3 regions of the Streptomyces sp. CA-251387 genome follow, and region 1 is predicted to be linked to each of the others. Evidence: riboswitches for the same ligand, from Rfam matches in the RefSeq annotation. Region 1 holds a riboswitch; each other region holds the start of a gene.
The links. Region 1 has a riboswitch for cobalamin ahead of ACQEV2_RS09285 (cobalamin biosynthesis protein). Riboswitches for the same ligand answer to the same signal wherever they lie in the genome.
Positions count from the first base shown of each region.

Region 2: linked by a shared signal. The riboswitch ahead of ACQEV2_RS28445 (ribonucleoside-diphosphate reductase subunit alpha) and the one ahead of ACQEV2_RS09285 (cobalamin biosynthesis protein) in region 1 are both predicted to bind cobalamin.
Region 3: linked by a shared signal. The riboswitch ahead of ACQEV2_RS34750 (energy-coupling factor ABC transporter permease) and the one ahead of ACQEV2_RS09285 (cobalamin biosynthesis protein) in region 1 are both predicted to bind cobalamin.

Region 1 covers NZ_JBNJMJ010000001.1:2,095,249-2,098,512, forward strand. Annotated here, with positions in the region: gene ACQEV2_RS09275 (anion permease) at 1-1,061, shown strand, start outside; gene ACQEV2_RS09280 (hypothetical protein) at 1,096-1,317, shown strand; cobalamin riboswitch at 1,461-1,600, shown strand; gene ACQEV2_RS09285 (cobalamin biosynthesis protein) at 1,703-2,662, shown strand; gene ACQEV2_RS09290 (cobyric acid synthase) at 2,659-3,264, shown strand, end outside.
Region 2 covers NZ_JBNJMJ010000001.1:6,323,532-6,326,795, forward strand. Annotated here, with positions in the region: gene ACQEV2_RS28445 (ribonucleoside-diphosphate reductase subunit alpha) at 1-1,873, opposite strand, end outside; cobalamin riboswitch at 1,996-2,170, opposite strand; gene ACQEV2_RS28450 (GNAT family N-acetyltransferase) at 2,188-2,694, opposite strand; gene ACQEV2_RS28455 (NACHT domain-containing protein) at 2,837-3,264, shown strand, end outside.
Region 3 covers NZ_JBNJMJ010000001.1:7,824,705-7,827,968, reverse strand. Annotated here, with positions in the region: gene ACQEV2_RS34760 (NADP-dependent oxidoreductase) at 1-28, opposite strand, end outside; gene ACQEV2_RS34755 (GlxA family transcriptional regulator) at 157-1,200, shown strand; cobalamin riboswitch at 1,553-1,737, shown strand; gene ACQEV2_RS34750 (energy-coupling factor ABC transporter permease) at 1,768-2,469, shown strand; gene ACQEV2_RS34745 (energy-coupling factor ABC transporter substrate-binding protein) at 2,466-2,867, shown strand; gene cbiQ (cobalt ECF transporter T component CbiQ) at 2,874-3,264, shown strand, end outside.

The DNA of each region.
Region 1 (3,264 bases):
TCTCCGTGGAGGTCGCCAACACGATCTCCAAGGGTCTCGTCGACGAGACCGGCATCCGGCCCGAGGTCATCTTCGCCGCGTTGGTCGGCGCGATCCTCTGGAATCTGCTGACCTGGCTGGTGGGCCTGCCCTCCAGCTCCTCGCACGCCCTCATGGGCGGTCTGATCGGCGCCACCATCGCCTCGGCGGGCGTGGGCGCGGTCCACGGTGACGTGCTGGTCACCAAGGTCCTCATCCCGGCGATCGCGGCCCCGCTGGTCGCGGGCATCGCCGCGATGCTGGCAACCCGCCTGACGTACTCCCTCGGCAAGAAGGCCGACGGCCAGGCCTCGGCGAAGGGCTACCGCGCCGGCCAGATAGCCTCCGCCGGCCTGGTCTCGCTGGCCCACGGTACGAACGACGCGCAGAAGACGATGGGCATCATCACCCTCGCCCTGGTCGCCGGCGGCACCCTCGCCCCCGACTCCGACCCGCCCATGTGGGTCATCCTCTCTGCGGGCGTCGCCATCGCGCTCGGCACCTACCTCGGCGGCTGGCGCATCATCCGCACCATGGGCAAGGGCCTGACCGACCTCCAGCCGCAGCAGGGCTTCGCCGCCCAGACCAGCGCCGCGACGGTCATCCTGGCCTCCTCCCACCTCGGCTTCTCCCTCTCCACCACGCACTCCGTCTCCGGCTCGGTGATGGGCGCGGGCCTCGGCCGCAAGGGCGGCGTGGTCCGCTGGTCGACGGCCACCCGCATGTTCGTCGCCTGGGGCCTCACGCTCCCGGCCGCCGCCCTGGTCGGCGCGCTCGCCGAGTACGTGACGGGCTTCGGTGCCTGGGGCACGGCCCTCGTCGCGATCTTCCTCGTCACCTCCAGCGCCGCGATCTGGAAGATCTCCCGCCGTGAGGTCGTCGACCACACGAACGTCAACGAGACCGACGAGCCGGCCGGCGTGGTGACCACGGCCATGGCCGCCGTGACGCCGCCGCCGGCGGGCACGGTGACCGAGGACCTCACGGCCACGATCCCGGCCCCGGCGACCGAACCGGCGACCTCGTCGGCCACCACGGTCTGAGCCCCGCCCACCCGGTAACGAAGGAAACAGCAGTATGAAGATCGACTGGGCGGCTCTCGGCTCCGTCTTCGGCGTCAGCCTCGTGGTCACCGTGGCCCTCGTGGGCCTGTTCACCCTCGGCATCGCGGGCCTGTCCCGCCAGGAGAAGGCCTCGGCCCAGGGCGGCTCGGCCGCGCTCGCGGTCACCGGCGCATACGCGTGCTTCGCGGCGTGTGCGGCGGCCGTGGGGTACGGGATTTATCTGATCGTGGCCTGACACACACGGCCGTCGTGGCCTGACACACAGCGCGCGGGAGCGCGCCGGAGCACTCGAGGTGCGGGACGGAACACCGTCCCGCACCTCACGCCTGTGTGGGCCTTCGCACACTCTCCCTTCGCAGGTCAACAGCAAGTTGACGCCCCTTCGGGCCCCGTGGTGGACTGCCGGAGCCATGTACGGCGGCAGGAGAGGAAGCCGGTGTGAATCCGGCGCGGTCCCGCCACTGTCACCGGGGTAGATAGCCCCGGGAGCCAGGAACTCTCACCGCCGGTCTCGTCGAACCAGGGCGTGGACACCCTGAGTGAGGACATAACGCGATGCTCGCCTGCCGATCGAGATGCAGTGTCGGACCCTCGTCTGAGCCGACGGTCGGCTGACCCCGATGCGTGCCGATCGCGTCTTCGCGTACGGCGCCGCCGCCGGACTTCTCGGTGATCTGCTGCTCGGCGACCCGCGCCGGGGGCATCCGGTCGCCGCGTTCGGGCGGGCCGCCGGGGCCGTGGAGCAGGTGTTGTGGCGGGATCACCGCGGATGGGGCGTGCTGCACACCGCCGTGTGTGCGGGCAGTGCGGTGGCGCTCGGCGCCGCGGCGCAGCACGTCGTACGCCGGTCCCGTACCGCCTCCGTCGCGCTGACTGCCGCCGCCACCTGGGTCGTTGTCGGCGGGACCTCGCTCGCGCGTGAGGCGCGGGTCATCGGGCGTGCCCTTGAGGCGGGGGACGTCGAGGGGGCCCGGGAGCGGCTGCCGCATCTGTGCGGGCGGGATCCGCAGGCGCTGGATGCGGACGGGATCGCCCGGGCCGTCGTCGAGTCCGTCGCCGAGAACACCTCCGACGCGGTGGTGGGGGCACTGGTGTGGGGGGCCGTCGGCGGTGTGCCGGGCCTTGTCGGGTTCCGGGCCGTGAACACCCTCGACGCCATGGTCGGGCACAAGTCGCCTCGTTATCGGCGCTACGGGTGGGCCTCGGCCCGGCTCGACGACATGGCGGGCTGGCCGGGCGCGCGGCTGACCGCCGTGCTGGCCGCCGTCGCGGGCGGTGACCCGCGGGCGGCCGTACGGGCCTGGCGTGCCGATGCCGCGAAGCACCCGAGCCCCAACGCCGGGCCCGTCGAGGCCTCGTTCGCCGGGGCCCTCGGGGTGCGGCTGGGCGGGACGCTGTCGTACGGCGGGCGGGTCGAGCACCGGCCCGTGCTCAACGGCGGCGCCGGGCGGCCCGTTCGGGTCACGGACATCGAGCGTGCCGTACGGCTCTCGCAGCGCGTGAGCTGGCTCGCGCTGGGCGTGTGCGCCGGCGCGCGGCTCCTGAAACGAGGCCGCACCAAGAGAGGACGTACGTCATGACGGGTGGTGGGCTTCTCGTCGCCGGTACCACCTCCGACGCCGGGAAGAGCGTCGTCACCGCCGGGATCTGCCGGTGGCTGGTGCGGCAGGGCGTCAAGGTCGCGCCCTTCAAGGCGCAGAACATGTCCCTCAATTCGTTCGTCACGCGCGAGGGCGCCGAGATCGGGCGGGCGCAGGCCATGCAGGCACAGGCCTGTCGCGTCGAGCCGACCGCGCTGATGAATCCCGTGCTGCTCAAGCCCGGTGGCGAGCAGAGCAGCCAAGTCGTGCTGCTCGGCAAGCCGGTGGGTGAGCTGAGCGCACGCGGGTACCACGGCGGGCGGCAGCAGGCGCTGCTGGGGACCGTGCTGGACTGTCTCGCCGAGTTGCGGGGCACGTATGACGCGGTGATCTGTGAGGGGGCGGGGAGTCCCGCCGAGATCAACCTCAGGCGCACCGACATCGTGAACATGGGGATCGCCCGGAATGCCGGGTTGCCTGTGCTGGTCGTCGGTGACATCGACCGCGGTGGCGTCTTCGCCTCGTTCTTCGGGACCGTCGCGCTCCTGAGTCTCGAGGACCAGGCGCTCGTCGCCGGGTTCCTCGTCAACAAGTTCCGGGGG
Region 2 (3,264 bases), 4.2 Mb from region 1:
CGTACACGCCGGCGATCGACGCGATGGTGGCGGTCGGCGCGATGGCGAGCAGGAGGGAGTTGCGCATGCCGGTGGCGGCGATACGGCTGCGCAGTGCCGCCCAGCGCTCGGGCCACGTCAGCTCGACGTCGTAGTGGTCGGGGTGCAGGACACCACGGGCCGTACGCGTCTTCTCCCAGGCCGGAAGGGGACCGTTCCGCTCGGCGAGGTCGGCGGACGCCTCGTACGCGGCGAGCATGATGCGCTCGGCGATCCGCGTGGAGAGCTGCTTGGCCTCGGCCGAGTCGAAGGGCAGCCGCAGCTTGAAGAAGACGTCCTGCAGGCCCATCGCGCCGAGGCCCACCGGACGCCACCTGGCGTTCGAGCGGCCTGCCTGCTCGGTCGGGTAGAAATTGATGTCGACGACGCGGTCGAGGAAGGTGACGGCGGTGCGGACGGTGGCGTCGAGCCGCTCCCAGTCGATGTCCTGACGCGTCGGGTCCACGAAGGCGCCCAGGTTCACGGACCCCAGGTTGCAGACCGCCGTCTCCCCGTCGTCCGTGACCTCCAGGATCTCCGTGCAGAGGTTCGAGGAGTGGACGACATGGCCGGGCAGGGCCGTCTGGTTGGCGGTGCGGTTGGCGGCGTCCTTGAAGGTCATCCAGCCGTTGCCGGTCTGCGCGAGGGTGCGCATCATGCGGCCGTACAGGTCACGGGCGGGGATGGTCTTCTTGGCGAGCCCGGCTGCCTCCGCCTTGCGGTACGCCGCGTCGAACTCCTCGCCCCACAGGTCGACCAGCTCGGGCACGTCGGCGGGCGAGAACAGGCTCCACTGCTCGTCGGCGTTCACGCGGCGCATGAACTCGTCCGGGACCCAGTGCGCGAGGTTGAGGTTGTGCGTACGGCGGGCGTCCTCACCGGTGTTGTCGCGCAGCTCCAGGAACTCCTCGATGTCGGAGTGCCAGGTCTCCAGGTAGACCGCCGCGGCACCCTTGCGCCGGCCGCCCTGGTTCACCGCGGCGACGGAGGCGTCGAGCGTCTTCAGGAACGGAACGATGCCGTTGGAGTGGCCGTTGGTGCCGCGGATCAGCGAACCCCGGCTGCGGATGCGGGAGTACGACAGCCCGATGCCGCCGGCGTGCTTGGAGAGGCGGGCCACCTGGTGGTAGCGGTCGTAGATGGAGTCCAGCTCGTCCTTGGGGGAGTCGAGGAGGTAGCAGGACGACATCTGGGGGTGCCGGGTGCCGGAGTTGAAGAGCGTGGGGGAGGAGGGGAGGTAGTCGAGGCGGCTCATGAGCCCGTAGAGCGCGGCGACTTCGTCGACCGACCTCACCGTGTCGTCCTCGGCGAGGCCGGCGGCGACGCGCAGCATGAAGTGCTGGGGCGTCTCGATGACCTTGCGGGTGAGGGGGTGCCGGAGCAGGTACCGGCTGTGCAGGGTGCGCAGGCCGAAGTAACCGAAGCGGTCGTCGGCGGCCGGGTCGACGAGCGCGTCCAGGTGGGCGGCGTGGAGACGCGCGAACTCGGCGGTCCGGTCGGCGATGAGGCCCTCGCGGTGGCCGACCGCGACCGACTCGGTGAAGGACGTCACGCCCTGCGAGGCGGCCTCGGCGGCGATGGAGATGGTCAGCAGCCGGGCGGCCAGCCTGCTGTAGGCGGGGTCCTCGGAGATGAGCCCGGCGGCCGCCTCGGTGGCCAGCTCGCGCAGCTCCGCATCGTCGGCCCGCGAGGACCGGCCGCGCAGCGCGGCGGCGGCCACCCGGCCGGGGTCGGCGTCGGGGAGGTCGGCGGTCAGCTCGGTCAGGGTCCGCAGCAGCGCGGCACCGGGACCGTCGGCCGCCGCCATGGTCGCGGACGGCGCTGCTGAAGCAGGATCGGCTGGCGCGATGGTCACGTGGGGCTCTCCCTCGCTCGGCACGGGGCCTCGGCGAGGGCAGGGGGCAGCACACGAGCGCACGCGGCGTCGCGTCCACCGGCCCATTCCACGAGGCCCGGACGTCGGGCACACCGACCGGATGGCCGGGTGCACTGTCGGCAGGTCCTCGGACTGACTCCTGTGCACGGCGTTTCTGGGAACAGACATGCACAAGTACACCGTTGCGGGACAGTTCCGGATTCGCACCGGATTCCCCTGCGGCGACAGCGAGCATGAGCATACATCTTGTGCTCACCCGCCACGCCACCCCCAGATGTTGTGTCGCGGTGGTTTCAGAGCGTCAACTCATAGGTGAGAAGAGTGATGTCGTCGAGGTGCGGGATCGGATTCCAGTCCCGCTCGGGTGTGCGGACGAAGCCCAGACGTTCGTAGATGCGGTGGGCGCCGTGCATGGTGCGCTGGGTCGACAGGACGATCCGGACGCAGCCCTCCGTGGCCCGTGCGCGGGCGACACAGGCACGTACGAGGGCCTCGCCGGCGCCCCGGCCGCGTGCCTCCCGCGAGACGGCGAGCATGCGGATCTCCGCCTCGCCGGGGCCGGCTATGTCGGCCATGGGGCCGCCGGACGGTACGAAGGTGACACCGCCGACGACGCGGCCGTTGTGCACGGCGGCCAGCACCTCGGCGGCGGCCGCCCGCTTGGCCACGTCCCTCAGCTCGCCGAGGTACTCGTCGCTGTGCCCGAAGTCGAGCAGTCCGTCCTGGAGGTAGGCCTGCGCGGTGATCTCACCGAGGGCGTCGTACTCGCCGGGTTCCACCTGCCGGATCACGATGTCCATGGTCCCGAGTCTGCCGGACGGGGATGGCCGCGGGCCCGGGGTTTTCGACCGGGTTGCGGGGCGTGCTGCGAGTGCTTCCATGGAGGTAGGTGTCGGCGCCCGCGGTCCCTCCGTTTCGAGAGCCCTTCTCGGAAGGAGACGCATGATGACGAGGGTCGTCCGTCGCCCGCCCGGCAAGGAGCGGCCGCGCAACGCGCCGATGGCGACACTGGCTCCGAGGCGGGCGGCCGGCTGGGCCAGACGCGGCTTCCTGGGCCACTGGCACACGCTGACGATCCGTCTGGAGGCCCGCCGCGGCACCACCCGCCCCAGGAAGTGGCGCCGATGGGTCTCCTACACCAACGTCACCCGGGCCATCTGGCTGGTGGCCGCACTCGCGCTGCTCGCCTGGTGCGTGGAGGGCCTGTACATCCTGATCTCGCAGGACACGACCGGCTTCGAGCAGTGGCGGCAGGGCAACCCGGGGTTCGAGACCGTCATGCGCTTCGTCGGCCCGGTGCTCACCGCGTCGATCGCCGCCACGCTCTTCCTGTTCTGGTGGTACCGGTGGACCAAGCGCCGCTATCTCGC
Region 3 (3,264 bases), 5.7 Mb from region 1:
CCCACTGCTCCACGACCACCGCACGCATGCTGTCCGCCTCACTCTTTTCCGTCTTGATCGGATACCGGCCGTCCGGGCCCTTCCCGGCGCGACGCAGTCCACGATCCGGCATCCGCCCCCACCATGGTGTTGGCCGTCTGGCCACAGGATCTGGCCATGAGTGAGATGCAGTGGCCGTGCACCGACCCCCTCCCCGACCCGAGCGCCGACGCGGCCGGGCGGCACCGCATCGCCGTCCTCGCGCTGCCCGGCGTCCCGCCCTTCGAACTCGGCATCCCCTCCCGCGTCTTCGGCAGCGTCCTGGACCCCGGCTCACGCCCGCTGTACGAGGTCACCGTCTGCACCGCCGACGGCGCCCCGGTCCTCAGCGACGCCGGGTTCACCGTGCAGCCCGCGGCCGGTCCCGAGGCCCTGGCCGCCGCGGACACCGTGATCGTCCCGCCCACGCACGCCATGCCCGAGCTGGGCCGCGGCGGCCCGCTGCCGCCCGAGGTCACCGCGGCCATCGCCGGCATCCGGCCCGGCACCCGCCTGGTGTCCATCTGCGCCGGCTCCTACGTCCTGGCCGCTGCGGGCCTCCTCGACGGCCGGCCCGCCACCACCCACTGGGGCCTCGCTCCCGAGTTCCGCCGCGCCTACCCCCGCGTCAAGGTCGACGAGGAGGTCCTCTTCGTCGACGACGGCGACGTCCTGACCTCCGCGGGCGTCGCCGCCGGCGTCGACCTGTGCCTGCACATGATCCGCCGCGACCACGGCGCCGCCGCCGCCAACCGCGCCGCCCGCATGTGCGTCGTCCCGCCCTGGCGGGACGGCGGCCAGGCCCAGTACATCGACCGCCCGGTGCCCGAACCCACCGTCGGCACCACCACCGCCACCCGCGCCTGGGCCCTGGAACACCTCGGCGAACCCCTCTCCCTGAACCGCCTGGCCGAACACGCCCGGATGAGCCTGCGCTCCTTCACCCGCCGCTTCCGCGACGAGGTCGGCATGACCCCCGTGCAGTGGCTCACCGCGCAACGCCTGGAACTGGCCAAGCAGTTGCTGGAGACCACCGACCTGTCCATCGACCTGGTCGCCCACCGCTGTGGCTTCGGCTCCGCCAACTCCCTGCGCGCCCACATGCGCACCACCTTCGGTGTCTCACCCGCCTCCTACCGCCGCACCTTCCATACCGACGACCTGGTGGAAGCGGGCGTCTGAGGACACATCAGCGCCGCATATACCCGCTCCGCGGGCCGCCGGGATCCGCCTGATCATCCGCTGCCGGTGCCCCCTCCAGCGGAGGCCAGCAGCATCATCGCCCGCCGGTAGCGCACCGAACTCGTGCTGCCCCGGCGCACGATCTGCTGCAGCTTCTGCCCCTCGTGGTCGGTCAGTCACCGCACATCCAACCGCCACGACCGCCGACCCGGCGAACCTATGCGGTCACAGCACTAAACAGCGCCCAAACCATGCCACTGATGCGGCACTCCAGCCGAGCCACTCATCTCGAAGCAGGTGAACGCCCCCTTTGCGCCCCCGAGGCGCGCTTGTCAGGCGGCCGGTGCGGGCACTACTGTCACCACGCCTTGGTGAACGGGAAATCCGGTGTGATGCCGGTGCGGCCCTCGCCACTGTGAATCGGGAAGTCCGGCTCCGGCCCTGACGGGCAGCCACTGGGTTCTTGCGACCCGGGAAGGCGGGGCACGGGCGGTGGTACCCGTCAGCCAGGAGACCGGCCAAGGCGCGTCAACCATCCACGAGGTGCTGGAGAGGGTCTGCTGAGCCATGCACATAGCCGAGGGTTTTCTGCCTCCGGCGCACGCTGTCGCCTGGGGCGTCGCGTCCGCGCCCTTCGTCGTCCACGGAGTCCGTTCCCTCACCCGTGAGGTCAGGGAGCACCCGGAGAGCACACTGCTCCTCGGCGCCTCCGGCGCCTTCACCTTCGTCCTGTCCGCGCTGAAGCTGCCCTCGGTGACCGGAAGTTGCTCCCACCCCACCGGCACCGGACTGGGCGCCATCCTGTTCCGGCCACCGATCATGGCGGTCCTGGGCACCATCACCCTGCTCTTCCAGGCGCTGCTGCTCGCGCACGGCGGCCTGACCACGCTCGGCGCCAACGTCTTCTCGATGGCGATCGTCGGGCCCTGGGCCGGATACGGCATCTACCGGCTGCTGCGGCGGTACGACGTGCCGCTGATGGTCGCCGTCTTCTTCGGGGCGTTCGTCGCCGACCTGTCCACCTACTGCGTCACCAGCGTCCAGCTGGCGCTCGCCTTTCCCGACCCGAGCAGCGGATTCCTGGGCGCGCTCGGCAAGTTCGGCTCCATCTTCGCCGTCACCCAGCTGCCGCTCGCGGTGAGCGAGGGACTGCTGACGGTCCTCGTGATGCGGCTGCTGGTGCAGTCCAGCAAGGGCGAACTGACCCGGCTGGGCGTGCTCGTCGGCAAGGAGCGGTCCCGGACCGAGACCGAGGCGGTGGCCCGATGAGCAAGAACACGAAGATCAACGTTCTGCTGCTGCTCGTCGTGGCCGCGCTCGCCGTGCTGCCGCTCGCTCTCGGCCTCGGCGACCACAAGGAGGAGCCGTTCACGGGCGCCGACGGTGAGGCGGAGACCGCGATCACCGAGATCGAGCCGGACTACCAGCCGTGGTTCTCGCCGTTGTACGAGCCGCCGTCCGGTGAGATCGAGTCGGCCCTGTTCTCCCTCCAGGCGGCCCTCGGCGCGGGTGTCCTCGCCTACTACTTCGGCCTGCACCGCGGACGGCGCCAGGGCGAGCAGCGGGCGCTGGAGCGGGAACGGGAGTCCGAGAGCGCGCCCAGCGGGACTGCCGGGAGCGTGCCGGGTGGCACCGCCGGGAAACCTCCCGCCGAACAACAGGACTGAGCCCGCGTGCTGCCGATCGACGCGGCGGCGCACAGCAGTCGCTGGCGCCACCGTCACCCCGTGGACAAGGCCGTGCTCGGGCTCGGCCTCACCGTGCTCGCGATCTCGCTGCCGCCGTGGCCGGGCGCCGCGCTGGTCCTGGTCACCGCCCTGAGCGTGCTGCTGGGACCGGCCGGCGTGCCCGGCCGCCGGCTGTGGCGCGCCTACCGCGTGCCGCTGGGCTTCTGCGTGACCGGCGCGGCCACGCTGCTCGTCCAGGTCGGCGGGCCGGAGGGCTTCGTGTCCCTCGCCGCCGAGGGCCCGCGGCAGGCGGGTGAGCTGCTGCTGCGCACTTCGGCCGCCTCCCTCGGAGTGCTGCTGTTCGCCTTCACCACGCCGATGTCCGACCTGCTGCCCC